Regions from separate parts of the Pantoea sp. SGAir0215 genome, predicted to be linked through region 2. Evidence: predicted binding sites of a transcription regulator. Region 2 holds the regulator's gene; each other region holds the start of a gene.
The links. The regulator PurR, encoded in region 2, represses purine synthesis genes. The targets are predictions, from matches to a motif close to CANGCAAACGTTTGCNTG.
Positions count from the first base shown of each region.

Region 1 (10,646 bases), 1.7 Mb from region 2:
CAACCTGCCCATGGCTAGATCACCGGGTTTCGGGTCTATACCCTGCAACTTAACGCCCAGTTAAGACTCGGTTTCCCTGCGGCTCCCCTATACGGTTAACCTTGCTACAGAATATAAGTCGCTGACCCATTATACAAAAGGTACGCAGTCACACCACGAAGGTGCTCCCACTGCTTGTACGTACACGGTTTCAGGTTCTGTTTCACTCCCCTCGCCGGGGTTCTTTTCGCCTTTCCCTCACGGTACTGGTTCACTATCGGTCAGTCAGGAGTATTTAGCCTTGGAGGATGGTCCCCCCATATTCAGACAGGATACCACGTGTCCCGCCTTACTCATCGAACTCACAGCCTGTGCACCTTTGTGTACGGGAGTATCACCCTGTACCCTGCGACTTTCCAGACGCTTCCACTGATGCACAAGCTGATGCAGGTTCTGGGCTCCTCCCCGTTCGCTCGCCGCTACTGGGGGAATCTCGGTTGATTTCTTTTCCTCGGGGTACTTAGATGTTTCAGTTCCCCCGGTTCGCCTCATGCCGCTATGTATTCACTGCATGATAGTGTGACGAATCACACTGGGTTTCCCCATTCGGGTATCGCCGGTTGTAGCGGTTCATATCACCTTACCGGCGCTTATCGCAGATTAGCACGCCCTTCATCGCCTCTGACTGCCAGGGCATCCACCGTGTACGCTTGGTCGCTTAACCTCACAACCCACAGGCGTTTATCTGTTTACCGTAACGGCTGCGCGTAAAGAATGCATCGTTGCGCGGTGCTCGCCATGCTCACGTACTTCAGTACGCTCCGCTGGCTGTGCGCCGACGCGCCTTGCTTTCTTTACTGCTCGCGCGCTACTGCATAACAGTTGCTTGTAAGCTGTAAGCTTTTGAGAGACCCGAACGCATCGTGCTGTGTTCCTTATTACGGAGGAACACGACGTGCGTCGTTTCAAATTTTCAGCTTGTTCCGGATTGTTAAAGAGCAAATATCTCAAACGTGACCCTGAGGCCAGTTTTGAGATACTTCGTGGAGACACCTTTCACCTGTCACCAAGCAAGTGGCGTCCCCTAGGGGATTCGAACCCCTGTTGCCGCCGTGAAAGGGCGGAGTCCTAACCGCTAGACGAAGGGGACACGTACGTGTGTCTCGGCTTCGCAGCCGTCTTGCTTCTTCAGCTTTCTATCAGACAATCTGTGTGAGCACTTCGCACGAAGGTATCTTCAGGTAAGGAGGTGATCCAACCGCAGGTTCCCCTACGGTTACCTTGTTACGACTTCACCCCAGTCATGAATCACAAAGTGGTAAGCGCCCTCCCGGAGGTTAAGCTACCTACTTCTTTTGCAACCCACTCCCATGGTGTGACGGGCGGTGTGTACAAGGCCCGGGAACGTATTCACCGTGGCATTCTGATCCACGATTACTAGCGATTCCGACTTCACGGAGTCGAGTTGCAGACTCCGATCCGGACTACGACGCACTTTATGAGGTCCGCTTGCTCTCGCGAGGTCGCTTCTCTTTGTATGCGCCATTGTAGCACGTGTGTAGCCCTACTCGTAAGGGCCATGATGACTTGACGTCATCCCCACCTTCCTCCGGTTTATCACCGGCAGTCTCCTTTGAGTTCCCGACCGAATCGCTGGCAACAAAGGATAAGGGTTGCGCTCGTTGCGGGACTTAACCCAACATTTCACAACACGAGCTGACGACAGCCATGCAGCACCTGTCTCAGCGTTCCCGAAGGCACCAATCCATCTCTGGAAAGTTCGCTGGATGTCAAGAGTAGGTAAGGTTCTTCGCGTTGCATCGAATTAAACCACATGCTCCACCGCTTGTGCGGGCCCCCGTCAATTCATTTGAGTTTTAACCTTGCGGCCGTACTCCCCAGGCGGTCGACTTAACGCGTTAGCTCCGGAAGCCACTCCTCAAGGGAACAACCTCCAAGTCGACATCGTTTACGGCGTGGACTACCAGGGTATCTAATCCTGTTTGCTCCCCACGCTTTCGCACCTGAGCGTCAGTCTTCGTCCAGGGGGCCGCCTTCGCCACCGGTATTCCTCCAGATCTCTACGCATTTCACCGCTACACCTGGAATTCTACCCCCCTCTACGAGACTCAAGCCTGCCAGTTTCAAATGCAGTTCCCAGGTTAAGCCCGGGGATTTCACATCTGACTTAACAGACCGCCTGCGTGCGCTTTACGCCCAGTAATTCCGATTAACGCTTGCACCCTCCGTATTACCGCGGCTGCTGGCACGGAGTTAGCCGGTGCTTCTTCTGCGGGTAACGTCAATTGCTGAGGTTATTAACCTCAACACCTTCCTCCCCGCTGAAAGTACTTTACAACCCGAAGGCCTTCTTCATACACGCGGCATGGCTGCATCAGGCTTGCGCCCATTGTGCAATATTCCCCACTGCTGCCTCCCGTAGGAGTCTGGACCGTGTCTCAGTTCCAGTGTGGCTGGTCATCCTCTCAGACCAGCTAGGGATCGTCGCCTAGGTGGGCCGTTACCCCGCCTACAAGCTAATCCCATCTGGGCACATCCGATGGTGTGAGGCCCGAAGGTCCCCCACTTTGGTCTTGCGACGTTATGCGGTATTAGCTACCGTTTCCAGTAGTTATCCCCCTCCATCGGGCAGTTTCCCAGACATTACTCACCCGTCCGCCACTCGTCACCCGAGGAGCAAGCTCCTCTGTGCTACCGTCCGACTTGCATGTGTTAGGCCTGCCGCCAGCGTTCAATCTGAGCCATGATCAAACTCTTCAATTTAAAGTTTGATTTGCTGCAACCAGTGCAGCGATGCTCAAGGAAAACGTCGTAATGAATTTCAATACGTGTTCACTCTTAAGACTTGATATTTTTTTGCGTCCGGAGACGCGGATATCAATCCTGCGAGTGCCCACACAGATTGTCTGATAAATTGTTAAAGAGCAGTGCAACCAGCGGGTTAACCGTCTGTTGCGAGGTGGCGTATATTACGCTTTCCTCCTTCAGAGTCAACCTCTTTTTCAGAAGTTTTTCTCCGGCGGCTCAGTTGCCTGACCCTCTCAACACCGCATTCCGTAAGCCGTTGTGCCGTGTCGATGGAGGCGCATTATAGGGAGTTCTCGCGGGCTGACAAGGGCTAAATTCAATAAAAATGACTGTTCGCTGCATTCCACAGCAAAAGCCCGCCTTATACGCAGTTACACACAAAGTTATCCACATTCCTGTTACGTACAAATTTAGACGAGCATCACGCAAACGTTTTCGCTACAATGCCCCCGCAACGCTATGGATGCCCCTTTTCGGGGCGTTACCTGAAGTTTTCGCGTTTTCACTTTTCTATAAAGAGAAAGAAAGCTCGCAAACTTGATGTAACGCTCTTATTTACGCGAATCAAAGCCAAGGGATAAAACCACCATGCAACAACCTCGTCCTTTACGCCGCGCCCTGCTCAGTGTTTCTGATAAAGCCGGCATCCTCGAATTTGCTCAGGCACTCTCCCAACGTGGTGTTGAGCTGCTCTCTACAGGCGGCACCGCACGTCTGCTGGCAGAGGCAGGGCTCCCCGTCATCGAAGTGTCTGACTACACCGGTTTCCCGGAAATGATGGATGGACGCGTTAAAACGCTGCACCCGAAGGTCCATGGCGGCATTCTGGGACGTCGCGGACAAGATGATGCGGTAATGGCGCAGCACGCTATCAACCCTATCGATATGGTGGTCGTTAACCTTTATCCCTTTGCACAAACCGTCGCGAAACCAGACTGCTCACTGGAAGATGCCGTAGAGAACATTGATATTGGTGGCCCAACCATGGTGCGCTCGGCGGCCAAGAACCACAAAGATGTGGCGATTGTGGTAAAGAGCAGCGACTACCCGGCCATCATCGCCGAGCTGGACGCTAACCAAAACTCACTGACGCTGGAAACCCGTTTTGACCTGGCGATCAAAGCGTTTGAACACACCGCTGCGTACGACAGCATGATTGCCAACTACTTCGGTAGCATGGTTCCCGCCTACCATGGTGAAACTGAGCAGCCGGCAGGACGCTTCCCACGTACCCTCAATCTTAACTTCGTTAAAAAGCAGGATATGCGTTATGGCGAGAACAGCCATCAGGATGCCGCCTTCTATATAGAAGAAAATGTACAGGAGGCCTCTGTCGCTACCGCCGAGCAGGTGCAGGGCAAAGCACTGTCTTATAACAACATTGCGGATACCGATGCAGCACTGGAGTGCGTAAAAGAATTCGCTGAGCCCGCCTGCGTCATTGTAAAGCATGCTAATCCTTGCGGCGTGGCCGTCGGCGAGTCCATTCTGGCGGCTTACGAGCGCGCTTACCAGACCGATCCTACCTCTGCATTTGGCGGTATTATTGCGTTTAACCGTGAACTGGACGAGGCGACCGCACAGGCCATTATCAGCCGGCAGTTTGTTGAAGTGATCATCGCCCCTTCGGCGACCGAAGCGGCCCTGAAAATCACGGCGGCGAAACAAAACGTTCGTGTACTGGTATGTGGTGAATGGCAGGGCCGTGTCGCCGCGCTGGATTTCAAACGGGTGAATGGTGGTCTGCTGGTTCAGGATCGCGATCTCGGGATGGTCGATGCCAGCCAGTTGCGTGTCGTCAGCAAGCGTCAGCCTTCTGAACAGGAACTGCGTGATGCTCTGTTCTGCTGGAAAGTGGCTAAATTCGTTAAGTCCAACGCCATTGTCTATGCACGCGACAACATGACTATTGGCATAGGTGCGGGCCAGATGAGCCGCGTCTATTCTGCCAAAATTGCGGGCATCAAAGCGGGTGATGAAGGTCTCGAAGTTAAAGGTTCTGCGATGGCTTCCGATGCGTTCTTCCCATTCCGTGATGGTATTGATGCCGCTGCAGCCGTGGGCGTGAGCTGTGTAATTCAGCCAGGCGGCTCTATCCGCGACGACGAAGTGATTGCAGCTGCCGATGAACACGGTATTGCCATGATCTTTACTGATATGCGTCACTTCCGTCATTAATTCTGTGGAGCGTTTTATGAAAATTTTAATCATCGGTAACGGCGGACGTGAACATGCCCTGGCCTGGAAAGCCGCCCAGTCGCCGCTGGCAACGGCCGTTTTTGTCGCCCCTGGTAATGCAGGTACGGCGCTGGAACCGGCTTTACAGAACGTCGATATTTCCCCAACAGATATCCCGGCATTACTTGCCTTTGCGCAACGTGAACAGATCGATCTCACTATCGTTGGACCCGAAGCGCCGCTGGTGATTGGCGTGGTGGATGCATTCCGTGCCGCCGGCTTAAAAATCTTTGGTCCGACTCAGGCTGCCGCACAGCTGGAAGGTTCGAAAGCGTTCACGAAAGACTTCCTTGCACGTCACAACATCCCCACTGCCGAATACCATAATTTCACCGAGGTCGCCCCTGCGCTGGCCTACCTGCGTGAAAAAGGGGCGCCCATTGTCATCAAAGCCGATGGCCTGGCTGCCGGTAAAGGTGTCATTGTGGCCATGACGTTGCAGGAAGCCGAAAACGCGGTGCAGGATATGCTGGCGGGCAACGCCTTTGGTGACGCCGGGCACCGTATTGTGATCGAAGAGTTCCTGGACGGTGAAGAAGCCAGTTTTATCGTGATGGTCGATGGCGAGAATGTCCTGCCGATGGCCACCAGTCAGGATCACAAACGCGTCGGCGAGGGGGATACAGGGCCAAACACCGGCGGTATGGGCGCTTACTCTCCTGCACCAGTGGTGACGGATGAAATCCACCAGCGCGTCATGGACCAGGTCATCTGGCCAACCGTACGTGGCATGGCAGCAGAAGGGAATGTCTACACAGGCTTCTTATATGCCGGGCTGATGATCGATAAGACCGGTCAGCCAAAAGTGATCGAATTCAACTGCCGTTTCGGCGATCCGGAAACGCAGCCCATTATGCTGCGCCTGCAATCGGATCTGGTGGATCTCTGTCTGGCTGCCTGTGAAGGCAAGCTCGATCAAAAAGACTCACAATGGGATCCCCGCCCTTCGCTGGGTGTGGTGCTGGCGGCAGGTGGCTACCCTGGCCCCTACGCGAACGGCGAACTGATTCACGGTTTGCCGCAGGAAGAAGCGGCTGACGGCAAAGTTTTCCATGCCGGTACACGTCTGGAAGGCGACCGCGTACTGACTAACGGTGGACGTGTGTTGTGCGTCACCGCGTTAGGCGATGACGTTGCCGCTGCGCAGAAGCGCGCTTATGCGCTTGCTCAGCCGATTTCCTGGCAAGGCAGTTTCTGCCGCCGCGATATCGGCTATCGCGCCATTGGTCGCCAGTAACGATGACAGGGGCACACGTTGTGCCCCTTTTTCATGTCTCAGAAATCCGCCTCTTTGGGCTCATCTGCACATTCGTCTTTGTGGCTGACCCGCAACAGTTGAACGCCTTCTGGCGCTTCCAGCCATGAAACCATCAAGGGACCAGCGGAATGACGGCGGTAATGCGTGAGCGTCTGCCATGCCTCACTGTCAAACGCTGGCGTCACCTTTTGGCCGTCACAGGTCTCCACGACATTGCCCCCTGCCCAGTGCCCCTGCTTCAGAAACACCCGACCGCTTAAGAGCGCATCGCTGACGTCCCGCATACGTTGCGCGTCAAACTTATAAAGTTCCACCGTATCAGGGCTGACCGCTTCACGTTGAGTAGCAAGCTGGCGCTGCATAAAGTTAAGACTGCCATTCTGGTCAAATCGCAGGGTGACATCGTCGGGAGGCGCGCCTTTCACCTGACGCTCAACGCTGACCAGATGATCGCCCAGCCAGCGGTAGTCTGTCGTTTCGCTTTTTTCGCTGTTAAACGGGTTGTACAGCGTACGAATATGCACAGACTGATGATCCGTATTCTTACGCCAGATACGCACACTGCCACGGTCGGCCAGATAACCACTGGCGGAAAAGGCGGGAATGTCGGGGGTGGAACTGCACCCGATAATCAGTGAGGAGAGAAGCAGGGCGGAAAAGCGCTGAAGCAGCGTAGTCATGGTGGCTGGCCCTTAAACAAAAGGGGCGAAATCGCCCCTGTTTAAAACTTTACCGCTATGCGACGTCTTACTTGACGGCGTCTTTCAGAGCTTTACCAGACACGAATGCAGGTACGTTTGCCGCAGCGATTTTGATTTCTTTGCCAGTCTGTGGGTTACGACCGGTACGCTCAGCGCGGTGGTTCACTTTAAAAGTACCAAAACCAACCAGTTGTACAGCATCACCCTCTTTCAGAGACTCAGTGATTGCAGCCAGAGTAGATTCCAGCGCTGCCTTGGCCTGGGTTTTAGACAGGTCAGCTTTTTCTGCGATCACATCAATCAGTTGAGTCTTGTTCATAAGTTATCCTTAAAGTGTATTTATCGCTTGCTAAGCAACGAGTGCGAGGGAAAAGCCAACTTCGGGCACTCTTCAGCCTGCACGCACCGATAGCCACAATTTTCAGCCCCCCAAATGTAGACCAGACAGGGGGCTGATGTGAAGCCTCCAGGCGCGCTAATTAAGGCCTGAAGTCACGTTTTCTCGCCTTATTGCTGAATTTTTATACCGATGTTACTAATTCCCGCCTCGCGCAGGTCGGATCGCAGACCTTTTATCAATTCAAGGTCTCGCTCTTCACAGTCTGCGAGCAGGCGAAAAATCTCCCATTGCAGGTCCCATTCGTCGATGACAGCCGGGTTTTCCCGCAGCTCTTCATCGGTCATTTCACGACCTGCCTGAGTCATTTCCAGAATGGCCACGGTGGTAATGGAGGTCTTGCTGACTTCAATCGCATGTTCAAGCGTTTCGCCACTTAACAGGGCGTGCAGCACTTCACTTAATGCCACACAGGCATCGATGGCCGGATACACGCCGTAGACCTCAAAATCATCGCCATCCGGAATCGCAGCTTCGAGCTTTTCCAGTTGACTGTCGAAGTTGATCTTTGCATCTTTCACCGTCAGCGTTTCCCAAATCAGATCGAGAATTCGGCGGTAAAGCGCAGGATCGGCAAACGCAGTTTGCTGGCAAAAGGCCATGTAATTAGGATACATGCGCTCGCACAGGCAAGCCATAAACGTCAGATGTTGCCAGCTTTCCAGCTTTGCCAGACGCAAATGCACAGGGTTTTGTAACATACACAGAGCTCTTATTCGTTTCGCTGGCCGCAGTGTAACGCAAAAGCGCCCTACAAACAGTGCTAAAGCGCGTTTTGCCAGCGCAGAAATGCAGGTCGGCGTGATGCGACAGCATCTGCCCAGCGCGTCGGTTCCGGTAAACGGTAGCCCTGAGTACACTTTTCAACCCAATCGAGGGCACTGTCCAGGCTGACGCGATGCCCGGTGGCCACAAACAGCGGATTACAGCGTACCTTGCTGCGCCATACCCAGCCAATTTGCTCCCCTTTATCCATTAACGGCTGGCGACTGCCGGGAGTCTCGTCCAGCGGCTCAAACCGTCCGCACAAACGCTTTTTGGCGACACCGATGGTGGGAACATCGACCATCAGTCCAAAGTGTGACGCCACACCGAGCCGACGCGGATGCGAAATGCCGTGACCGTCGACAAACAACAGGTCAGGCTTCTGCTCCAGCATATTCCATGCCGCCAGCAAGGCGGGATATTCCCGGAAAGAGAGAAAGCCAGGAATGTACGGCATAGTCGTCTCGATGCGCGCGATACGATGCTCCACCAGCTTCAGCGACGGGTATTCAAGAATAACCAGCGCCGCGCGCGTGACCGCACCTTCCTGTTCAAACCCGACGTCTGCGCCACCAATAAAGCGTGGCGGCAGCACATCAAAATCGTCCTGCCGCACGACGTCTGCGGCACGCTGTTGTTGCTCCGCACGAAGTGCAGCAATATCCATTATGACTCCTGATGATACTGGCGGGAAAGGCGGTGCACCGCCTCAACGAAGACGCCGGCATGCTCTGGCGGTACATCCTGATGGATACCATGTCCCAGATTGAATACGTGGCCTTCACCTTTGCCGAAACCGTCCAGAATACTGGCCACTTCCTGCTCGATACGGGCCGGTCGTGCGTACAGCATGGAGGGATCCATATTGCCCTGTAAGGCGACTTTATGCCCGACACGACGGCGGGCCTCACTGATGTCGATAGTCCAGTCCAGGCCCAGCGCATCACAGCCTGTTTCAGCCATGGCCTCAAGCCACTGACCGCCGCCTTTAGTAAACAGCGTGATCGGCACACGACGGCCTTCGTTTTCGTGCAGTACGCTGTCGACGATTTTATGCATGTAATACAGCGAGAACTCGCGATAATCGCGGCCACTCAATGCGCCGCCCCAGGTGTCAAACACCATGACTGACTGCGCCCCGGCGCGGATCTGAGCGTTAAGATAGAGAATAACGCTGTCGGCCAGCTTATCCAGCATGGCATGCAATGTGGCAGGTTCGGCGTACATCATTTTTTTAATTTTGGTGAAGGCCTTGCTACTGCCGCCTTCTACCATATAGGTTGCCAGCGTCCACGGACTGCCTGAAAAACCAATTAAGGGCACCTCACCATTAAGGTTCTTACGGATGGTCCGTACGGCATTCATCACGTAACCCAGTTCCTGTTCAGGATCGGGAACAGGCAGGCGATCGACATCGGCACGGCAGGTTACGGGGTTTGAAAAGCATGGACCTTCCCCCGTTTCGAAGTACAGCCCTAATCCCATCGCATCAGGAATGGTGAGAATATCACTGAAGAGGATGGCCGCATCGAGCTTGTAGCGACGCAATGGTTGCAGGGTGACTTCGCAGGCCAGCTCGGCATTCTTACACAGCGACATAAAGTCGCCCGCCTGGGCACGCGTGGCTTTATATTCCGGCAAATATCGTCCGGCCTGGCGCATCATCCATACGGGGGTAACATCGACAGGCTGGCGTAACAGGGCGCGCAAATAACGGTCGTTCTTCAGTTCACTCATGTCAGGACTCTCTCGGTATCAAGCGAGTAGTGTAGCACTCTCACGCCTCAGCGCGGCAGAGGGCAACGGTATCTTCAATTAATCGACGGGCAACGGTGCCAGGTGGAGGCAGTAAAGGCAGCGCATCAAAACGGAACCATCCGGCATCCAACAGCTCTTTACCGTCGTGCTGTAAGTCGCCGCCGTCATACTCCGCCATAAAGGCCATCATTAAGGACTGCGGGAAAGGCCAGGGCTGGGAAGTGACATAACGGACATTCTTCACGCGCACGTTGCTCTCTTCCATCACTTCGCGTGCAACCGCCTGTTCAATGGTCTCACCGACTTCAACGAACCCGGCCAGCACAGTGTAAATGTTATTACGATGACGCGCATGGTTGGCCAGCAGGATCTCATCTCCACGGCGGATAGCAACGATAATACAGGGCGCAATTTGTGGGTAATAACGTTCACGGCAATGGCTACACAGGCAGGCAAATTCGCGTTTACTGGCATGCATCTCATGACCACAATAGCCGCACCAGCGATGGGATCGGTAAAACTCTGCTAACTGCACACCGCGCCCGGCCAGCTGAAACAGGCCCGGATCTTCGTTGAGTAACTGGCGCAACGACAACATATCTGACGAACGCGTTTCACAAATCAGCCAGACCTTCTCTCCCTGCCATTCGCCAATCACGCGCCCCTGGTGCCCGGTAAGGCCAAACTGCTGTGCGTTTCCGTGAGGTAAATCGCCTTGCGG
Region 1 is NZ_CP028031.1:836,510-847,155, reverse strand. It holds rRNA gene C1N64_RS04080 (23S ribosomal RNA) at 1-703, opposite strand, end outside; tRNA gene C1N64_RS04075 (tRNA-Glu) at 1,055-1,129, opposite strand; rRNA gene C1N64_RS04070 (16S ribosomal RNA) at 1,222-2,763, opposite strand; gene purH (bifunctional phosphoribosylaminoimidazolecarboxamide formyltransferase/IMP cyclohydrolase) at 3,397-4,986, shown strand; gene purD (phosphoribosylamine--glycine ligase) at 5,003-6,283, shown strand; gene C1N64_RS04055 (DUF1481 domain-containing protein) at 6,322-6,984, opposite strand; gene hupA (nucleoid-associated protein HU-alpha) at 7,052-7,324, opposite strand; gene C1N64_RS04045 (YjaG family protein) at 7,513-8,103, opposite strand; gene nfi (deoxyribonuclease V) at 8,166-8,834, opposite strand; gene hemE (uroporphyrinogen decarboxylase) at 8,834-9,904, opposite strand; gene nudC (NAD(+) diphosphatase) at 9,945-10,646, opposite strand, start outside.
Region 1: a site for PurR is predicted at 3,231-3,248, ahead of purH (bifunctional phosphoribosylaminoimidazolecarboxamide formyltransferase/IMP cyclohydrolase). Genes of this name have one in related genera too.

Region 2 (10,646 bases):
AGGCTTCGGCAACCTCATCGGCCGCCATGAGCGGGTCGGGGCGATGAATCAACAGCAGATCAAGGCGATCGGTATTGAAATGTCCCAGCGAGCGTTCGGCACTGGCCACAATATGCGCTTTTTCCGTAATGTAATGGCCAATCTGGTGTTCAGGTTTTGCGCGGGTCGCGATACCGCACTTGGTGACGATCTGCAGCCGATCACGTAATCCCGGGGCCTGTCTGAGCGCCTCACCAAATGCGGCCTCACAGCGGTAATCACCATAAATGTCGGCATGATCGACCGTCGAAATGCCCAGTGAAAGATGGTGCTCAATAAACCCCACCAGCTGCTGTGGTGTCATGCCCCATTCCATCAAACGCCAATAGCCCATAATCAGCGGTGAAAAGTCGGGGCCCTGTGGCGCGATGGCTTGCGGTTGTAGCATGGTGTTCTCCCTGTGGCCTTGAGGCTGGATGTGTATCAGGGAGTATAACGGAAATCACCATGCGGTCAGAATAAGGTGGGTTGTTGCGGTTCCTGTGGTTCTTCTTTGTGCTGCTGACGTAACAGGCGCAAACGGCGCTGGTGGCAGAGACGGAGCACCTCACGCTTTTGACTGTCGCTGTATTGCAGCCAGTTAAAACGTTCCTCACGGCTACGCAGGCAGCCTTTGCAGTAGCCACGTGAATCGGTTTCGCAAATACGCCGGCAGGGACTGGGTACCGGAAAAAACTCAAGCTGCTCTGCCACAACGGCCTCTACTGAAACGGTGATACGTCTATTGAAGCCAGAGTCCGGCATTTGTGCAAGAAATAATCATAACTTGAACAATTTATTCACTCTATATCGCCTTCAATTTAACACTGCGTGCCTGGCGCGCGATAAAAGTTTGCATTAGACCGATTGGTCTACCAGGATGAACCCCATGAATAAGATGCCGCAACGTAATGAAACCCGGGAACACCTGCTGACGACAGGCGAATCGCTTTGTCTGCAACGGGGCTTTACCGGCATGGGCCTGAGCCAGCTACTGAACCAGGCGCAGATCCCTAAGGGATCGTTTTATTACTATTTTCCCTCTAAAGAAGCTTTTGGCGTGGCGTTGCTTGAGCGGTACTTCGTCCGTTACCTGCAGAACCTTGAGCAGCAGCTCTTCCAGCCTGCGGGATCGGCGGGTGAGCGATTACTGGCCCATTTTCGCCATGCGCTCGATCTGTTTGAACGGCAGGGCAATATTGTGGGCTGCCTGAGCGTAAAATTATCAGCCGAAGTCTGCGACCTGTCAGAGCCTATGCGCATAGCCTTGCAGCAGGGAGCCAGCCACGTTATCGCCGCCTATGTTAAGGCGCTGACGCAGGCACAGCACGAAGAGGATTTATCTCTGCCCTCGCCTCCGGGGCAGCTGGCTGAACTGCTGTATGTTCTCTGGCTGGGTGCGAGTTTACAGAGCAAGCTATCCCGTAATGCACAGCCTATGCGGCTGGCCTTAATTACCATCGAACAGTGGCTAACAAAACCGCTGGTTTAAAAAACCACCATTTGTAGACGACCGGTCTACTTAAAAGGAGTTGTTATGGCGAGTACTCAGTTGTTTCGTCCGTTAAAAGTGGGCGCAATTACCGTTCCTCATCGTGTCTTTATGGCCCCACTGACACGTTTACGTAGCATCGAACCGGGCGATATCCCGACGCCGTTGATGGCCGAATACTATCGCCAACGTGCGGGTGCGGGGTTAATTATCACTGAAGCGACTCAGGTCTCCTTCCAGGCGAAAGGTTATGCGGGCGCGCCAGGCCTGCACACGCAGGAACAAATTGCCGCGTGGAAAGTTATCAATGAGGGCATTCATCAGGCAGGCGGCCACAGCGCAGTCCAGCTTTGGCACACCGGCCGCATTTCACATAACAGCGTTCAGCCTGAAGGTAAGGCACCGGTTGCACCGTCCGCCATTCCGGCAGGCACCCGCACCTCATTGCGTGCTGAAGACGGCAGCGTGTATCGCGAAGATACCTCGATGCCGCGCGAGCTGAGCGTCAGTGAAATCCAGCAGATTGTGGCGGATTTTGGTCAGGCAGCCGCCAATGCGCGTGAAGCTGATTTCGACCTGCTGGAACTGCACTCTGCTCATGGTTATCTGATGCATCAGTTCCTGTCGCCGTCGTCTAACCATCGTACCGATGCCTACGGCGGCAGCGTGGAAAACCGTGGCCGTTTTGCGCTGGAGGTTGTCGATGCCGCCATTGCTAACTGGTCCGCAGACCGCGTAGGTATTCGCGTGTCGCCTGTTGGCAGTTTCCAGAACCTGGATAACGGTCCGAACGAAGAAGAAGATGCGCTGTGGTTTATCGCTGAGCTGGCGAAACGCAACATCGCTTATCTGCACATGTCCGAACCGGACTGGGCTGGCGGCACGCCTTACAGCGATGCGTTCCGCCAGAAAGTGCGGGATACCTTCCCGGGCGTCATCATTGGTGCCGGCGCCTACACCGTCGAAAAAGCCGATGACCTGATCAGCCGTGGCCTGATCGATGCCGTTGCGTTTGGTCGTGACTACATCGCCAACCCGGATCTGGCACAGCGTTTACAAAAAGATGCTCCGCTTAACCCACAACGTCCGGAATCGTTCTACGGCGGTGGCGCAGAGGGCTATACTGATTATCCTGCGCTGTAAAACAGCAGGCAGCCGTGAGAAGGTGTCACGGCTGCGGTTATTGTTTGGCGATGATCGTCGCTATACTGCGTATTTATGTCATCCGGGGATGACGTTTTTTTAAAGAGGAAACTATGCGTTTACTTCATACCATGCTGCGCGTTGGCGATTTACAACGCTCAATCGATTTTTACACCCGTGTGCTGGGCATGCGCCTGCTGCGTCAAAGCGAAAATGCTGAATATAAATATACACTTGCGTTCGTCGGCTACACCGAAGAGAGCGAAGGCGCGGTGATTGAACTGACCTATAACTGGGGCGTAGACAGCTACGACCTGGGGAATGCTTATGGCCACATTGCGCTGGGCGTTGATGATGTCGCGGCGACCTGTGAACGTATCCGTAACGACGGCGGCAACGTGACCCGTGAAGCGGGCCCGGTGAAAGGCGGCTCCACCATCATCGCCTTCGTTGAAGATCCTGACGGTTACAAGATCGAGCTGATCGAAAACAAACATGCCGGTCACGGCCTCGGTAACTAACCGTTACCGCCCATCAGCCTGCCTCCTGCAGGCTGATTCTTACTTCCCTCGCCCACATCTGCTGCAGAGAGTGCGCTTTTTTGGCATACTACGCGCTGCCCTTTTTCTGCAATGAGATCCTGATGTCTGAATCGTCTTCCCCCAACGCACTCAATCAACGCTTTCGTGGTTTTTATCCTGTCGTGATCGATGTTGAAACGGCGGGCTTTAATGCGCAAACCGATGCGCTGCTGGAAGTCGCTGCCATCACCCTGAAAATGGATGATGAGGGTTGGCTTCATCACGACGAGACGCTGCATTTTCATGTGGAACCCTTTGTCGGTTCGCTCCTGCACCCGGAAGCGCTGGCGTTTACGGGCATCGATCCCACGAATCCTTTGCGCGGCGCAGTCAGCGAATATGAGGCCCTGCATGCCATTTTTAAAATGGTGCGAAAAGGCATCAAAGAGACCGGATGCAACCGCGCCATCATGGTCGCTCACAACGCCACGTTTGATCTGAACTTTATGAATGCGGCGGCGGAACGTGCGGGCCTGAAACGCAATCCCTTTCATCCCTTTGCGACCTTCGACACGGCCGCGCTGAGCGGACTGGTGCTGGGCCAGACCGTGTTGGCGAAAGCCTGCAAAGCCGCAGGAATGGCGTTCGACAGCAGTCAGGCGCACTCCGCGCTCTATGATACACAGCAAACGGCGACCTTATTTTGCGAGCTGGTTAACCGCTGGAAACGGCTGGGAGGCTGGCCGTTAGCTGTAACGGAAGCGTCGGCGACGGGTGGAGAAACAACCGAGTAACGCGCGTAAAAAAGGCCGACGAGGTCGGCCTTTTTCAGTTATTCCGCTTCTTTAAACTTCTCAGCGGTTTCTTTGATTAACGGCTGCAACTCGCCGCGCTGGAACATTTCAACAATAATGTCGCAGCCGCCGACCAGTTCGCCATCAACCCATAACTGCGGGAACGTGGGCCAGTTGGCGTATTTTGGCAGCTCTGCGCGAATATCCGGGTTCTGCAGAATATCCACGTAAGCAAAGCGCTCACCACAGGCAGACAACGCCTGGACCGCCTGCGCAGAGAAACCGCAGCTTGGCAGTTTCGGCGAACCTTTCATGTACAGCAGGATCGGGTTTTCTGCGATCTGGCGCTGAATTTTTTCTACAGTACTCATTATTGCCTTCCTTAATTCGTCACTTCGTGTTTCTTTATTGTAGCGACTTCACGCCAGGACTGAAAACGAGATTTTGGCTCGTCCGACGTTAAATCGCCATGTTTGCTAAGTAGGCTGGTCAGGCATTCGCAGGAAACTGTGACAAAGACTATGAATGTATTCATAATTTGCAATGAATTTGCTGCTATAAGAGACTGAAATTCCTGATTTATGCCTGATTTTTATCCAGGCCATCAATTAATAAAAAAAGGACTTACTCTTTTAAAAAAAACTGGACTAGAATGACTTCGGCGCTGATCGGTGATCAGATTTTTCTTAACTTTGTCAGAGACCTGTTTGATCTGACAGCTTAACCAGTAAACGGACTATGCGTTCAATCATTACGCTTCTTATTCTGGCTTTTGCGCAACTCTTCTTTAACATCGCTGCTGCATCCCCGCATGCGACGGTTAAGGCCAGCTTGCATAAGGTAGAGAAAAAAAGTGCGCGCGACGATGATCGGCGCAAACGACGCGCGGTTAAAGCCTCATCTAAAAAAAGTCGCACCTCCGCTGTTCAGAAAGTCAGTAAGACCACGAAAACCAGCAAAACGACCTCCCACACCACCACGCACAAAACGCTCGCTAAAACGACTGCCTCGCACAAGACGCTGAGCAAAAAAGTCGCCGCCAATACCGCCAGCAAAAAACGGTATGGTCATCAACGTGCTGCGAAGGCGTTAACGGCAGACAATACCGAAACCGGCACCATTAAAATGAGTAAAGCGCATCGCCAGCGTTACCAGAAAGCGCGTGAAACGGCGATGGCAAAACTGATGGGGCAACTTGGCAAGCGTTATCAGTGGGGAGGCAAATCGCCCCATACGGGTTTTGATTGCAGTGGCCTCGTATGGTACGCCTACAAAGACGTCGTGAAGTTTAAGATCCCCCGTACCGCTAACGAAATGTACCATCTGCGGGATGCAGCACCGGTCAACCGCGAATCCCTTGAAAAAGGCGATCTGGTTTTCTTCCGCATCAACGGGCGTGGAACCGCAGATCATGTCGGGGTTTACCTGGGCAACGGTAAATTCATTCAGTCACCGCGTACCGGTAAAGATATTCAAATCAGTGCGTTGAGCGAAGATTACTGGCAGCGCCATTATATTGGTGCGCGTCGCGTTATGACGCCAAAGACCGTTCGCTAAACGTCCTTCATACAAAAAAGCCGGGAAAGGCAACTTCCCGGCTTTTTTATTGCCCACCTCACCCCGATTGTGCAGCCGGGTGTTGCGGGCGAAAATGCCGCACCTGCCGGTGATACGGTCTGACAGACAGGACGTATCACCGGCAAGGCTGGACGCGCAGTCAGCGAGTCAGTCAGCCAGTCAGCCAGTCAGCCAGTCAGCCAGTCAGCCAGTCAGCCAGTCAGCCAGTCAGCCAGTCAGCCAGTCAGCCAGTATAGCCTCGCTGCAAACGAATGCGACTAGTGCAGAATAGCGGTGAAGCTAAACGCGATGATCATTAACAGTGCGGCTGCCGTCGTCATTAATGACAGTTTCAAATCGGTACTCATCCCCTCTCCTTTAACCCTGACGTTTGTAAGGTGAAAGCATTTTCACATACGCGTGGGTAAAAATCTCGTTTTATCCGCACAGCCTTGTTAGAATCCCCCCTTTGTTGCGCAACAGCGCGCAATATCGGTTGCGTCCGCGCCCTTTTCAGACGTTATTTCCTGCCCTGATGACTCAATACCGGACAGAAAAGCGATGTTTTTCGCAGAAATAACCGTCCGCTGACGCAAACGTTTAACAATATGCTTATCAATAATTTAGATAGGCCCGGGAGTTCGATTTACATGGCAACAATTAAAGATGTGGCGAAGCGTGCGGGCGTGTCCACCACGACCGTCTCACACGTCATCAATAAAACGCGCTTTGTCGCAGAAAATACCTGCGAAGCGGTGTGGGAAGCGATTCGGGAACTGCATTATTCTCCCAGCGCAGTCGCGCGTAGCCTGAAGGTGAATCACACCAAAACGCTGGGCCTGCTCGCCACGTCCAGTGAAGCGCCCTACTTTGCTGAAATTATCGAAGCCATTGAGAATCACTGCTTCGATAAAGGCTATACCCTGATTTTGGGCAACGCACATAATGACCTGCAAAAACAGCGCGCCTATCTGTCGATGATGGCGCAAAAGCGCGTTGACGGGCTTCTGGTGATGTGTTCAGAGTATCCGGATGATCTGCTGCAAATGCTGGAAGCGAACCGCAATATTCCGATGGTGGTGATGGACTGGGGCGAATCCCGTGCCGACTTTACCGATACCGTACTGGACAATGCTTTCCAGGGCGGTTATCTGGCAGGACGTTATTTGATTGAGCGTGGTCATCGCGATATTGGTGCCATTCCCGGCCAGATGGAGCGTAACACGGGAGGCGGTCGCCATGCCGGTTTCCTTAAGGCGCTGGAAGAAGCGGGTATTCAGCCACGTGCCGAATGGATTGTGCAGGGTGACTTTGAACCCGAATCTGGCTATCAGGCCATGCAGCAGATTCTGTCACAGAAGCAGCGCCCAAGCGCCGTATTCTGTGGGGGCGACATCATGGCGATGGGCGCAATCTGCGCGGCCGACGAAATGGGCCTGCGCGTGCCGCAGGATATCTCCGTCATTGGTTACGACAATGTGCGCAATGCGCGCTATTTCACTCCGGCACTGACCACGGTGCATCAACCTAAAGCCCAGTTGGGTGAGAAGGCGCTGGAGATGTTGTTAGATCGCATCACCAGTAAGCGGGAAGAGTCGCAGACGATTGAAGTCCACCCGACGCTTATTGAGCGACGCTCGGTGGGCTATGGTCCTTATCGCGATTATCGCCGTTAATCCTCGCTCAACCACTCCTGATTTAGCGTTTGCGCATCGCCCAGGTACTGGAGTAACCACCCCAGCGCCGGTGATGCGCGATCTTCCGCCCAGCTGACGCAGCAGGGACTTTCCGGAAACGCCTGCGGTAAGTTCAGCTCTGCCATCTCGCCGCTGTCCAGTAAGGGCCGCGCTAAATGGCCCGGTATCATCGCGACACACAAACCGGCGCGCACACAGTCCAGACCGGTTTGCCAGTCCGGGACCACCAGCCGGCGTTGGTTATCCAGCGCCCAGGTCATACGACGCGGTAACGCGCGCGACGTATCTTCCAGCACCAGTGAAGGCCAGTTGCGCAACGCCTCATCACCCAGCGTAGCAACCTGCGTCAGAGGGTGCTGACGCGCCACCACGCAACGCCAGTTCAGGGTGCCCATATCGCGAAAGGCGAAACGCCCCCCCACCGGAATCGCCTGTGTCGCACCTATCGCCACATCCACTCGCCCGTCTGCCAGCGCATCCCAGACGCCGTTAAAGACCTCATAGCTGATGTGCAACTCCATGTCGGGAAAATGGCGGTAAAAATCCCTGACAAACTGCCGGGTCCGCTGCGGTTTGACGATGCAGTCGACGGCAATACCAATCTGACCGCGCCAGCCGTTGGCGAGCTGTTGACACTGACGTCGTGTGGCATCCATTTTTTTGATAACGCTGCGCCCTTCCCGCACAAAATGCTCGCCCGCCGGGGTGAGAATCACCTCCCGGTGCTGGCGTTCAAACAGCGGCACAGCCAGCCAGGTTTCCAGCTGGCGAACGGTATAGCTGATGGCAGAAGGCACACGGTGCAGTTCCTGGGCGGCCGCGCTAAAGCTGCCACCGCGTGCGACCGCATCCACCACTTCCAGCGCATATTCAGACCACATAATTTGCCTTCAAAATTTTTAACAGCAACAGGCAAATTTTACCGTTTCACAGCGTGAAGTACAGCTTTTACACTGCCCCGCGTTTATTCTGCAACTGATGAGAACCCGATGTCCGCTTCAAAAGGCTTTATTCCCTATCTTGCCGTGCTCAGTATGCTGGGCTTTCTGGCAACCGATATGTACCTGCCCGCCTTCGGCGCTATGCAGCAAAGTTTTAGCACGTCAGCCGGGATGATCAGCGCCAGCATGAGCCTGTTTCTGGCCGGTTTTGCCTGTGGTCAACTGGTCTGGGGTCCCTTATCTGATCGGTTGGGGCGTAAGCCGGTGCTGCTGGCAGGCCTCGTCCTGTTTGCTCTGGGCTGTGCGGGTATGTTGTGGGTAGATAATGTGATCCTGATGCTGGTACTGCGTTTTGTACAGGCTATCGGCGTGTGCGCGGCGGCCGTCAGCTGGCAGGCGCTGGTCGTCGATCGCTATCCTCAGTCACAGGCCAATAAAGTCTTTGCTACCATTATGCCGCTCGTCGCGCTGTCTCCCGCCCTGGCGCCGTTACTGGGCGCCTGGCTGATCGGCCATTTTCACTGGCGCGCCATTTTTGCGGTGCTGACAGGAATTGCTGTGGCGCTCATCCTGGTCACGCTGCGCCTGCCTTCGCCGCAAAAAAAGCAACGTTCCCCTGCTCCGCAGCCTGGGTTTCTGACGCTGCTGCGCGCACGTGCCTACAGCGGTAACGTACTGATGTATTCCGCCTGCTCAGCCAGTTTTTTTGCATGGCTGACGGGTTCGCCGTTTATCCTGGCTGATATTGGTCTGTCTCCTGCGGATATCGGGCTCAGTTATATTCCCCAAACCATCGCCTTTTTAATCGGCGGGTTTGGCTGCCGTGCGCTGCTCAACCGGTTTTCTGGCGCAACGCTGCTGCCGTGGCTGCTCGGCGTCTATAGCCTGAGTGTCGGGGCGCTGTTTGCCGTCGCGCTTTCGGGAAGCCCGTCACTCACGGCGTTACTGGTGCCGTTCTGCGGCATGGCGCTGGCAAATGGCGCGATTTATCCGATTGTGGTGTCCAGTGCGCTGCTGCCCTTCCCAAATGCCACCGGGAAAGCGGCGGCATTGCAGAACACGCTTCAGCTCGGACTCTGTTTTGCCGCCAGCCTTGCGGTGTCCGCAGGCTTGATCCAGGCTCTGTTTACGACCACGCTAATTATGATGGTGACGATTGGTCTGGCATGGATGGGCTATCAGTTACAGCGCCGCGCCGGCGCACAAACTGATATTGCCTCATCTGCACATCCCTGCCAGGATAATCACTGAGGCAACGATTTGCGTGTTACCCGTTTTCACTGACTGAATCAGGGTCTGCCAGTGTGCCTCCTCTGCCAGACCCACTCGCACTGTCATCATAATAAAAATGTTTCACACAGCCTTCAGGCTGTGACGGCATCTGTGTGAGCAACGCTGCATGGATACCGACGTTTTCTCTTCTCTGTACCCTTTTTGTTGTCTGGCGCAAGGCGTCATCTGTGACTTTTCTCATAATCCTGAGAAACAGCTCCTGCTTTTTCTCAGGTTCTGACGGTTCTGGTGATGGAGTGGCTATGAGTTCATCATGTGTAGAAGAAGTAGGCATCGAACGTAACCATTGGTATCGCATCGTTCAGGAGTTACTGCAAAAAGCCGATATTGAAATTAACGGTTCGCGGCCCTGGGATATTCAGGTCAAACACCCCGATTTTTTCAAACGCGTTCTGCAGAAAGGATCCCTGGGCCTGGGCGAGAGTTATATGGATGGCTGGTGGGAATGCGAGCGGCTGGATATGTTTTTTCATCGGGCGCTGAAGCATAAACTCGACGAGCAACTGCCGCATCATATTCAGGACATCCTGCGTATTGCGCTGGCGCGTCTGGTGAACCTGCAATCCAAAAAGCGGGCCTGGCAGGTGGGTAAAGCCCACTACGATTTAGGCAACGATCTCTTCAGCCTGATGCTGGATCCTTACATGCAGTATTCCTGCGCGTACTGGAAAGACGCCACCACGCTTGAGGCGGCGCAGGAAGCCAAACTCGATATGATTTGCCGCAAGCTGCAACTCAAACCGGGAATGCGCCTGCTGGATATCGGCTGCGGCTGGGGCGGCCTGGCGGCCTTTGCCGCCAGAAATTATGGCGTGAGCGTTCAGGGCGTAACCATCTCGGCAGAGCAACAAAAACTGGCTCAACAGCGCTGTGAGGGGCTGGATGTCCAAATCCTGTTGCAGGACTACCGCGATCTCGATCAGCAGTTTGATCGCATTGTGTCCGTGGGCATGTTTGAACATGTCGGGCCTAAAAATTATCCCACCTATTTTGCTACGGTCGATCGCAACCTGAAGCCTGACGGGATTTTCCTGCTTCACACAATAGGCGCGATCAAAACGGATATGCACGTCGATCCCTGGATTGGCAAATATATCTTTCCGAACGGCTGCCTGCCCTCTTTGCGCCATATCGCCGACGTCAGCGAACCCCATTTTATTATGGAAGACTGGCATAACTTTGGCGCGGAC
Region 2 is NZ_CP028031.1:2,507,262-2,517,907, reverse strand. It holds gene C1N64_RS11835 (aldo/keto reductase) at 1-427, opposite strand, end outside; gene C1N64_RS11830 (DUF1289 domain-containing protein) at 493-783, opposite strand; gene C1N64_RS11825 (TetR/AcrR family transcriptional regulator) at 908-1,510, shown strand; gene C1N64_RS11820 (alkene reductase) at 1,556-2,653, shown strand; gene gloA (lactoylglutathione lyase) at 2,767-3,174, shown strand; gene rnt (ribonuclease T) at 3,297-3,968, shown strand; gene C1N64_RS11805 (Grx4 family monothiol glutaredoxin) at 4,007-4,342, opposite strand; gene C1N64_RS11800 (C40 family peptidase) at 4,707-5,525, shown strand; gene C1N64_RS11795 (cytochrome bd-I oxidase subunit CydH) at 5,804-5,893, opposite strand; gene purR (HTH-type transcriptional repressor PurR) at 6,176-7,201, shown strand; gene punR (DNA-binding transcriptional activator PunR) at 7,198-8,103, opposite strand; gene punC (purine nucleoside transporter PunC) at 8,212-9,414, shown strand; gene cfa (cyclopropane fatty acyl phospholipid synthase) at 9,699-10,646, shown strand, end outside.

Region 3 (10,646 bases), 750 kb from region 2:
ATCCGCCGCCTGGCGGGCGCGTTCTATCCGGCTCGCAAGAGGGCCGGGCGGCAGTTGCCCCTCGGTTAACGCCAGGCTGCCGATAATGACGGCCAGCAGATTGTTGAAATCATGCGCGATGCCGCCGGTCAGCTGACCTACCGCTTTCATTTTCTGACTGTGTACCAGCGCTTCTTCCAGCACCTTCCGTGAGGTGCGTTCCAGCACCGTATTCACGCTACCGCGCCGGGGGACCGGGCTGAAGCGCAGTTCTACGGTGCGGCCATCGGCCAGCCTGACTTCCTGTGGTTCCGCCAGATCGTGCAGGTGTATATCAAGCTGCGCCAGCAGATGCTTGTAGTGCAGTCCCCGCTGCAAATCCCGCGGTGCGATGCCCAGAAGCTGCGGATACTGATCGTTCCACACCACCAATTCGCCGCTGTTATCAAACAGGGCAAAGCCATCACGCATTGCCAGAAAGGTGGATTCAAGTTGGGTACTTTTCTCTTTTAGCAGACGCGACGTATGGGCCAGCGAGGCGGTATTACGGGCAAACACGTTGAAGGCGCGCGCCAGCTCGCCCAGTTCATCCCGTCGCTGAAGGCCCGGCACGCTGACATTGTGTTCCCCCTGGGCCAGCCGGGTCATTGCGGCGGCAATGGCGGTCAGGCTGGACCCAAGGTTGCGATAGATGTAGTACCCGGTATAGACGGTGATGGCGAGTGCCAACAGGGCAGAAAGCAGGATAAAGCCACTGACCGAATCCCGTTGTCGGTGAGTGGCAATGTTACGCTGGTCACTTTGCCGGGCTACCTGCTGAACGTACGCGGTAATGTCATCATTCAGCGCGGCTACGAGCGCCTTGATACGGTAGGTGGCATAGGCGATGGACAGATCGCTCTGTTCCAGCGCTGCCGCCAACGGGATCAGGCTGCGTTGGGTTTCCAGTAACTGCTGCACGTTGTCACCCAACGCCCCCGATGCGGCCACGTTGCGCCATTGCGTCATCACCTGCTGCAACTGATCGATGACCGCGGTCGAGGAGGGCGTACGAATCGCAATATCCAGTAGCCTGCCGGTCTGCTGGCGCAAGGCGAAATCGGGTGCGCCGGTTCCGTTGCGGTGTGCCAGGTCATTAATGCGTTCCAGCAGCAGCTGTGACTGCCATAACCCGCTGAGCACAAGATTGCGCTGCAAATGACGTTCATGGCCTTTACGCAGCAACAGACTCACAGACTGCTCAAGCATCAGACTGCGTGCACGCAGTCGGGCCACGCGTTCAGGCTCGCGTGCAGCCAGCGGCGTACTGGCCAGCAGGGCGAGTGAATGTTGCAGGGCCTGCTGATTCTGCTGCAGTCGTCGCGATTCGCTCTGATATTCCAGCGCGCCCACGACCTGAGATAACCGCACGGCGGTGATGGCGACATTCGCGGTATTGCGCGCCAGCGCCAGGCTGCCGTTCATATCGGCCAGCGTCTGAGCCTGAGCCTGTTCCTGAAGGCTTCCGGCATGGCGAAAGCTGGTAATGGCCACCACGCTCACCATCAGGGTGACGCACACAACTAATAAATGCGACAGCAACAGGCGACCGCGCGCCCCGACCTGCCACGGCAAACTGCGTTGCATCAATACGCTCTCCGGCCATGCGACGATAGGGCGAGTATAAAAGTGAGTGCGAAGCGGAATATGACAAATATGAATGGCCGCTGACATTATCCATTTATCTTCTCCTGCTTAACTCGCGGCTATCCATAATCAGCAGGAGCGGGGCGATGACAGCTAAGCCGATACTTGAAATGCGTCAGATCACCCGGCGTTTTGGCCACTTCTACGCACTGAAAGGCGTTGACCTGACCGTTTATCCTGGCGAGGTGCATGCGCTGATGGGGGAAAATGGCGCGGGCAAAAGCACCCTGATGAAGATTCTGGCGGGGGCCTATACGGCCACCAGCGGCGAGGTGTTGATCAACGGTGAGCCGTATCCGCTTAAAGGACCGAAAGCGGCATTAGCGGCCGGGATTACGCTGATCTATCAGGAAATCAACCTTGCTCCGAATCTCACCGTGGCAGAAAACATCTTTCTGGGAAGCGAAATCACCCGTGCTGGCATGGTCAGGCGTCACCAGATGGCCCGTGAAGCGCAGCAGGTTATTAACCACTTAGGCGCGCAGTTCAGCGCAACGGACAAAGTCAGCAGGCTGAGCATTGCCGAGCAGCAACAGGTGGAGATTGCGCGCGCCCTGCATCGCAACAGCCGTATTCTGGTGATGGATGAGCCCACCGCCGCCTTATCCAGCCGCGAAACTGAACAACTCTTTGCCCTGATCAAACGGCTGCGCAGCCAGGGAATGGCGATTATCTACATCAGTCATCGCATGGCGGAAGTGTATGAGCTGTCGGATCGCGTCAGCGTACTGCGCGACGGGCAGTACGTCGGCAGTCTGACGCGCGACAACCTTAACGCCAGCGAGCTGGTGCGCATGATGGTGGGACGCCCACTCAGCGATCTGTTCAATAAAGACCGCACCATTCCTCGCGGCGAGGTGCGTCTGGCTCTGCACAATCTGTCCGATGGCGGCAAGGTACAGCCCTGTAGCCTTAACGTACGGGCAGGCGAAATTGTCGGCATGGCCGGCCTGGTTGGTGCGGGACGCAGCGAACTGGCCCAGCTGATTTTTGGCGTGCACCGGCTTCAGCAGGGTGAAATCTGGGTGGACGGCCAGAAGGTAGAGATTCACTCCCCAAGAGAAGCGATTGCGCACGGCATTGGCTTTCTGACCGAGAACCGCAAAGAGCAGGGATTATTCCTCGAAATGGCTGCACAGGAAAACATCGTGATGGCCACGCTGGAACGGGATGCGCAGTACGGCATGCTGAACCGCCGTCAAGCCAGAAAGATCGCCAGCGAGGCGATTGCCGCGCTCAATATCCGGGTTCCCCACGCGCTGGTGCGGGCAGGAGGCCTGTCCGGTGGCAACCAACAGAAGCTGCTGATTTCCCGCTGGATTGCCATTGGTCCGCGCATTCTCATCCTGGATGAGCCGACGCGCGGCGTGGACGTCGGGGCCAAAAGCGAGATTTACCGCATGATGCAGGATATGGCGCGGCAGGGCGTGGCCATTCTGATGATCTCCAGTGAATTACCGGAAGTGGTCGGCATGAGTGACCGGGTTTATGTGATGCATGAAGGCACTATCGCAGGGGAACTGGCAGGTAACGAGATCGGTCAGGAAAACATCATGACGCTGGCAACCGGTGCGTATAGCGCATCACCGCTTGAAGTATGAGGATAAAACCATGACACAAACGGCACGGATTCATCCACCCACGGTCAGACGAGCCCTGATGGGCGACATCATGCAGACCGTCGGCATTTTACCCATTTTGATTTTAATCGTGGCGGTCTTCGGCGTTGTCACACCCAATTTCTTTACCGAAGCCAATTTACTGAATATTACGCGCCAGGCGTCCATCAACATTGTACTGGCCGCAGGCATGACGTTTGTCATTCTTACCGGCGGTATCGATTTATCTGTCGGCTCAATGCTGGGCACGACGGCGGTGGTGGCGTTGCTCACTTCGCTGGATCCGATGCTGGCCTCGCTCACGATTCCGATGGCGCTGGGAGCCGGGCTGGCGATGGGCCTGTTTAACGGCATTCTGGTGGCCTGGGCCGGGCTTCCGCCGTTTATCGTGACGCTGGGCACCTATACCGCACTGCGCGGAGCCGCCTATCTGCTGGCGAACGGCACCACGGTCATCAACGCCGATATCAATTTCGAGTGGATAGGCAATGGCTATCTGGGGCCGGTACCGTGGCTGATTGTTATTGCGTTCGCGGTGATTGCGCTTAGCTGGTTCATCCTGCGCCGCACCACGCTGGGCGTTCACATCTACGCCGTAGGCGGCAATATCCAGGCAGCCCGTCTGACCGGGATCAAAGTCGGGCTGGTACTGCTGTTCGTTTACGGGATGAGCGGCTTACTGTCCGGCCTGGGCGGACTGATGAGCGCTTCACGTCTCTACAGCGCCAACGGCAATCTGGGCATGGGTTACGAGCTGGATGCCATTGCGGCGGTCATTCTGGGTGGCACCAGTTTTGTGGGGGGAATCGGCACCATTACCGGCACGCTGATTGGCGCACTGATTATTGCCACGCTGAACAACGGCATGACATTGATGGGCGTTTCTTATTTCTGGCAGCTGGTGATTAAAGGTGCCGTGATCATCATCGCCGTGCTGATCGACAAATATCGCACGCGTCATCATGTGGGCTGATGTCCCCTATGCAGAGAGTACACAACGCGCCATTCAGCAGTTGGCCGATAAATAACAGCAGGAGAAGATCTATGCGTTTTAATCCGATTGTAACCGGGTTGCTGGCGGCAACGCTGCTCAGCGCCGGTATGGCTCAGGCAAAAGAACTGAAATCGATTGGCGTGACGGTGGGCGATCTGGCTAACCCGTTCTTCGTGCAAATCACCAAGGGCGCAGAGATGAAGGCGCGCCAGCTGGCTGGCGATAACGTCAAGGTGACGCTGGTGTCGAGTGGCTACGATCTCGGACAGCAGGTAGGGCAGATAGATAACTTCATCGCCGCTAAAGTCGACATGATTATCCTGAATGCCGCGGACTCAAAAGGGATCGCGCCCGCAGTGAAACGCGCACGGGATGCCGGTATTGTGGTGGTGGCTGTCGACGTCGCCGCCGACGGTGCCAACGCGACGATCACCTCGGATAACACTCAGGCCGGTGAAATGGCCTGTAAATATATCGCTGACCGTCTGAAAGACAAAGGCAACGTCGTCATTATCAACGGGCCGCCGGTCTCGGCGGTGCAAAACCGCGTGGAAGGCTGTATGACGGCGCTGAAACGCCATCCTGACATCAAACTGCTTTCTTCTAATCAGAACGCCAAAGGCAGCCGTGAAGGCGGCCTGGAAGTGATGACCGGCCTGCTGTCGGCCAACCCGAAAATCGATGCCGTGTTCGCGATTAACGATCCAACCGCAATTGGCGCGGATTTAGCGGCGAAACAGGCACAGCGTAACGAGTTCTTCATTGTCGGAGTGGACGGCTCACCGGACGGCGAAGAAGCGCTGAAGCGTAAGAACTCGCTCTTTGCCGCCACGCCCGCTCAGGATCCTCAGGTGATGGCCGCGAAAGCCGTCGAAATCGGTTACGACATCCTGCAGGGAAAACCCGCACCGGATAAACCCGTGCTGATCCCGGTGAAGCTGATCGACCGTAATAATGTCGGCAGCTACAAAGGCTGGACCGTGAAATAAACCAGCAGGCGGCATCGCAGGGTGCCGCCTTAACGGGAGAGCGGAAGATGAAACGCGCCGACGTGAACAGACATTTGCAATATACGCGAGACTTTTTCACCCGTCAGGACGTCCCACTGCCGTCCTGGGCCGATTACGGTCTCCGGCAGTGGCGTCAGCAACAGGAGGACATCACTGAAATCGTTGCCTTACGCCTGGGCTGGGATCTGACCAGTTTTGGTGGCGACGATTTTCTGCAAACCGGCCTGACGTTATTCACACTCCGCAACGGCTCGCCGCACGGAACGCCCTGGCACAAACCTTATGCAGAAAAAGTGATGCACGTGCGTGAAGGGCAGGTAACGCCGATGCATTACCATCCGCGCAAGATGGAAGACATTATTAATCGCGGCGGCGGCAACCTGATTGTCGAGCTGTATAACCGTGAAGGCCATGACAAAGCCGCCACGCCGGTGACGGTTTCCCTGGACGGCATCCGGCAAACCCATGCGGCGGGTTCGCAGATCAGGCTTTCCCCTGGTGAAAGTGTCACGCTCGTCGCGGGCGTCTGGCACAGCTTCTGGGGCGAAAACGGCTTTGGTGACGTGCTGGTGGGGGAAGTCTCCATGCCCAACGATGATGACAACGACAACGTCTTCCTGACGCCGCTGGCGCGTTTCAACGACCTTGACGAGGATGAGGAACCCCAGAGGCTGCTTTGTAACGACTATTCCCGCTGGCTCACCTTGAGGAGTGAATGATGGCTTTGATTTCTCTGGCACAGGGGCTGGCGCATGCCCAGCAACAGGGTTATGCGCTGGGCGCGTTTAATGTCCTGGACAGCCATTTCCTGCGTGCGCTGTTTGATGCGGCAGAGCGACAGCGCTCGCCGTTTATTATCAACATTGCCGAAGTGCATTTTAAGTACGTCACGCTCGATCAGATCGCTGAGGCGATCCGTTTTGAAGCCGCGAAGCATACTGTTCCGGTGGTGCTGAACCTGGATCATGGCTTGCACTTTGAGGCGGTGATGCAGGCGATTCGTCTCGGGTTCACCTCGGTGATGTTTGATGGTTCGACCCTGAGCTATGAAGAGAACATTCGCCAGACGCGGGAAGTGGTTCGCGCCGCACATGCCGTCGGCGTTTCCGTTGAGGCAGAGCTGGGCGCAGTCGGGGGTGATGAAGGCGGCGCACTGTTTGGGGAAGCGGACAGCGAGAAATTTACCGATCCGCGACTGGCCGCTGAATTTGTGCGCGAAACCGGCATTGATACGCTGGCGGTCGCCATTGGTAATGCGCACGGCAAATACAAAGGGGAACCCAAACTGGATTTTGACCGGCTGGCGGCGATTCGTCAGCAAACCGGTGTACCGCTGGTGCTGCACGGCGGGTCGGGCATCAGCGACGCGGATTTCCGTCGGGCAATCTCACTCGGTATTCACAAAATTAACTTTTATACCGGCATGTCTCAGGCGGCCCTTGACGCGGTGGAACGCAGCCTGGCCTCGCGCAATACCCGTTATGATGAGTTCGCAGAGTTACTAATGGCGGTGGAAAAGGCGATTTGTGAAACCGTTATGCAGCAGATGAACATTTTCGGCAGCACAGGCCAGGCGTAAATGGCAACGCGAAGCGGCATTCTGGCCGCAGGTGTCATGCTGGTGGATTATGTGCATCGCATCAGCCACTGGCCGGAACAGGGCTGGCTGACCGAAATACAGCACAGCGAAAAGGCCGCAGGTGGCGCGCCGCTCAATGTCCTGCTCACGCTGTCACGCATGCAGTGCGCACTGCCGCTGGCGGCGATTGGCCTGCTCGGCAATGACGCCGATGGCGATTTTCTGCTGGCTATGATGAAAGCGGCGCAGATTGACTACCGGTTAGTGCAGCGCACCGACGACAAGCCTACAGCGATGACCCAGGTGATGACGACCCCGGACGGACAACGGACTTTTTTCTTTTCACCCGGCGCCAACAGCTTACTGGACAGACCGCACTTCGCCGCCGTCGATGACGCACAGCGCATCTTTCATCTGGGGTATTTGCTGCTACTGGAAACGCTGGACGGCGTGGACAGCGAATTTGGTACCCGCAGCGCCCGGTTGCTGGCACACATGCAGCAGCGGGGCTATTTCACGTCCCTGGATCTGGCTTCCCGCGCGGGCGATTACCGCCCTCAGGTGCTGCCCGCCTTACGCTGGCTGGATTATCTGGTGATTAATGAACTGGAAGCGCAGGCGTTATCAGGCGTGCTGTTACGTGATGGCCGCGGCATTCAGCCGCCCGCCGCTTTTGCCCGTGCCGCGCAGTGGCTGGCGGAGCAGGGCGTGCGTCAGCGTGTTGTCATTCATGCGCCCGAGGGCGCATGGGGACGTGAAGCGGACGGCGAAGGTGTCTGGCAGCCCGCCTGGCAGCTGGCACCCGACGCCATTGTGGGCAGCGTCGGAGCGGGTGATGCGTTTTGTGCGGGCGTGCTGTTTGCCAGCCATGAAGGCGAGGATATGGTCTCGACGCTGAAACTGGCCCATACCTGCGCCTGTTTTAATCTGCGTGCCGCCAATGCGACAGACGGCATTCGCCCCTTGCGCGACATGCGTGAATGGATGGCTCAGGCGGTTTGTGTGGAAAGTCCCAGCCCTTCAGGTTTGACCACATCGGCAGAAAAAACATAGCCCAGCCCGCGGATAGTGCGGATCAGGCCGGGCTGATGCGGATTGGCTTCAATTTTACGGCGTAACCGCATGATCAGCACATCGATCGTGCGGTCAAAGACATCCATCGTCTCGCTGTGGGTCAGTTCTAATAACTGATCGCGCGTCAGGACCTTGCGTGCATGCCGTACCATGGCGCGTAACAAAGTATATTCCCCCTGCGTCAGAGGAACCGTTTCGCGTTGAGGATTGAGTAACTGGCAGCGTGCTTCATCAAGCACCCAGCCATTGAAGCGCCAGCCTGACTGCGCGTCATCACTGGTTGCGGCACGTCCGCTACGTCTGAGGGCGGCGCGTGCGCGGGCCACGACCACGCGGGGATTGAACGGTTTAGCAATATAGTCGTCCGCGCCCATCTCCAGACCCACGACCATCTCCGATTCCGAACCCATGCCGGTCAGCATGATTACGAGGATATCAGGCCGTTGACGCTGCAACTGCTGGAGCACCAGCAATCCATTGGTATCAGGCAACATCATATCCAACATTACCAGCGCGATGTCCGGGTGAGCACTGACCATCGCCAGCGCCTCTTTACCCTGATGACAACGATAAACCCGTAAAGCATGTTCACTGAGCGCGTCCTGCAACAGATCGCAGACCGCAGGATCATCATCCACCACCAGAACTGCTGGCTTCATTGTGTGACCTCAATGTTACTAAAGAGTTAATTTCGAGTTTACACATTCCCCTTTTGCCTGCAGGTTAATGCGGCTGAAACGTGACCAGCGTCGCCTCACAAAGTGTTGAAGCGTGCGTCAGCACCCTTTTTCCGCCTTTTCGGCATTGAAAGGAAAACGTTTGCGCATTTAGGGGGCAATGCACCATAATCGCGCCCTGATTCGGTTCAGAATTCTCTTAAGGCTCGTTTGCGCTTATTCAGGTAATCGATTGCGTGTCGGACTGGCACAGCAATTGCTTAAGCCTTAGCAATTGCTCACATGACAAAGGAAAGCAACCCCGGTTTTTAGCAGGCCTGCAACGGCGCGGGCCAGCCGTCGGCATTACCACAAACAGCATGATAATAACTTTGGCAAGAGAGCACGTACCTGAGTGACGTCTCTATCATCGAGAGATAATGATGTTAGAAAAACTATTTAAATTAAAAGCGCACAACACAACGGTTCGCACCGAAATCATCGCCGGGATCACGACCTTTCTGGCAATGGCTTATATCCTGTTCGTTAACCCCAGTATTTTAGGGGCGACCGGCATGGACAAAGGTGCGGTCTTCGTCGCGACCTGTCTGGCGGCAGCAATTGGTTCTGTGTTGATGGGACTGATTGCCAACTATCCTATCGCCCTGGCACCGGGAATGGGCCTGAATGCCTTCTTCACGTATACCGTTGTGCTGCACATGGGCTACACCTGGCAGATTGCGCTGGGCGCGGTATTCCTGTCTGCGGTTATCTTCTTTGCGTTATCAATCTTTAAAATTCGCGAATGGATTATCAAAAGCATTCCGTTGCCGTTGCGTGCGGGGATTGCCGCCGGTATTGGTCTGTTCCTGGCGATTATCGCGCTGGAAGGGGCGGGAATCGTCGTCGACAATCCGGCCACGCTGGTAGGAATTGGTGATTTGACCAAGCCTGGACCACTGATGGCGATGTTAGGTTTTATCATCATCGTCGTGCTGGAGGCGCGCCGTGTGACGGGCGCGGTTTTGATTGGCATTCTGATCATTACCTTTATCTCCATGGGAATTGGCCTGACGCCGTTTGGCGGCGTATTTTCTGCCCCGCCGTCCATCGCCCCGACGTTTATGCATCTGGATATCGCGGGTGCGTTTAACGTGGGTTTGATTAGCGTGATTTTTGCGTTCCTGTTCGTCGACGTGTTTGATAACACGGGAACGCTGCTGGGCGTGACCAAACGTGCCGGGCTGGCTGACGAAGAGGGCAACGTGCCTAAAATGGGGCGCGCGCTTGTGGCGGACAGTGCGGCGGCGCTGTTTGGTTCTCTGCTGGGAACGTCCACGACCACCAGCTATGTCGAATCGGCTGCAGGCGTCAGCGCCGGTGGCCGTACCGGATTAACGGCTGTGGTGGTGGCGGTGCTGTTTTTACTGGCGCTGTTCTTTTCACCCCTGGCTTCCAGCGTGCCGGTTTACGCCACGGCACCCGCACTGCTCTTTGTAGCTGTGCTGATGACCTCAGGCCTGGCCGAGATCGACTGGAAAGACATTACTACTGCGGCTCCTGTTACGGTGACGGCCCTGACCATGCCATTAACGTATTCCATTGCAAACGGTATCGCTTTCGGCTTTATCACCTGGACCGTGGTGAAACTGCTGAGTGGACGGACGAAAGAAATTAATGCGGCGCTGATTATTCTTTCCCTGCTGTTTGTCATTAAGCTCGGCTGGTTGAGTGCATAATTAACTTCACCGTTACAGCATATTTAATATGCTGTAACGATTTTAGCGTTATATTTCGCGTCGATGCATCACCAGGCTGCCTCAGCTTTTTCAATCGTTGTGCATTCTCTTCCAAAATGAATATGAACTGCCTTTTCTTCACGCCTTTCACCTCTTACTCTCCGACAACACCTTCTGAATAAGGCGGCACGCTGGTTTTATTTTGCGTTCTTATTCAATCAGGTAATGTTTATTGTGCGGGACTTTGCTTCAATAACGTCGAAGCAGGTCGTGAATAACGTTAACGGATGCATGTAATCCGCCTGTCAGG
Region 3 is NZ_CP028031.1:3,255,083-3,265,728, reverse strand. It holds gene C1N64_RS15275 (ATP-binding protein) at 1-1,605, opposite strand, end outside; gene C1N64_RS15270 (sugar ABC transporter ATP-binding protein) at 1,752-3,266, shown strand; gene C1N64_RS15265 (ABC transporter permease subunit) at 3,277-4,257, shown strand; gene C1N64_RS15260 (ABC transporter substrate-binding protein) at 4,329-5,267, shown strand; gene C1N64_RS15255 (D-lyxose/D-mannose isomerase) at 5,315-6,007, shown strand; gene C1N64_RS15250 (ketose 1,6-bisphosphate aldolase) at 6,007-6,867, shown strand; gene C1N64_RS15245 (carbohydrate kinase family protein) at 6,868-7,920, shown strand; gene C1N64_RS15240 (response regulator) at 7,857-8,600, opposite strand; gene C1N64_RS15235 (NCS2 family permease) at 9,038-10,336, shown strand.
Region 3: a site for PurR is predicted at 8,750-8,767, ahead of C1N64_RS15235 (NCS2 family permease). Genes of this name have one in related genera too.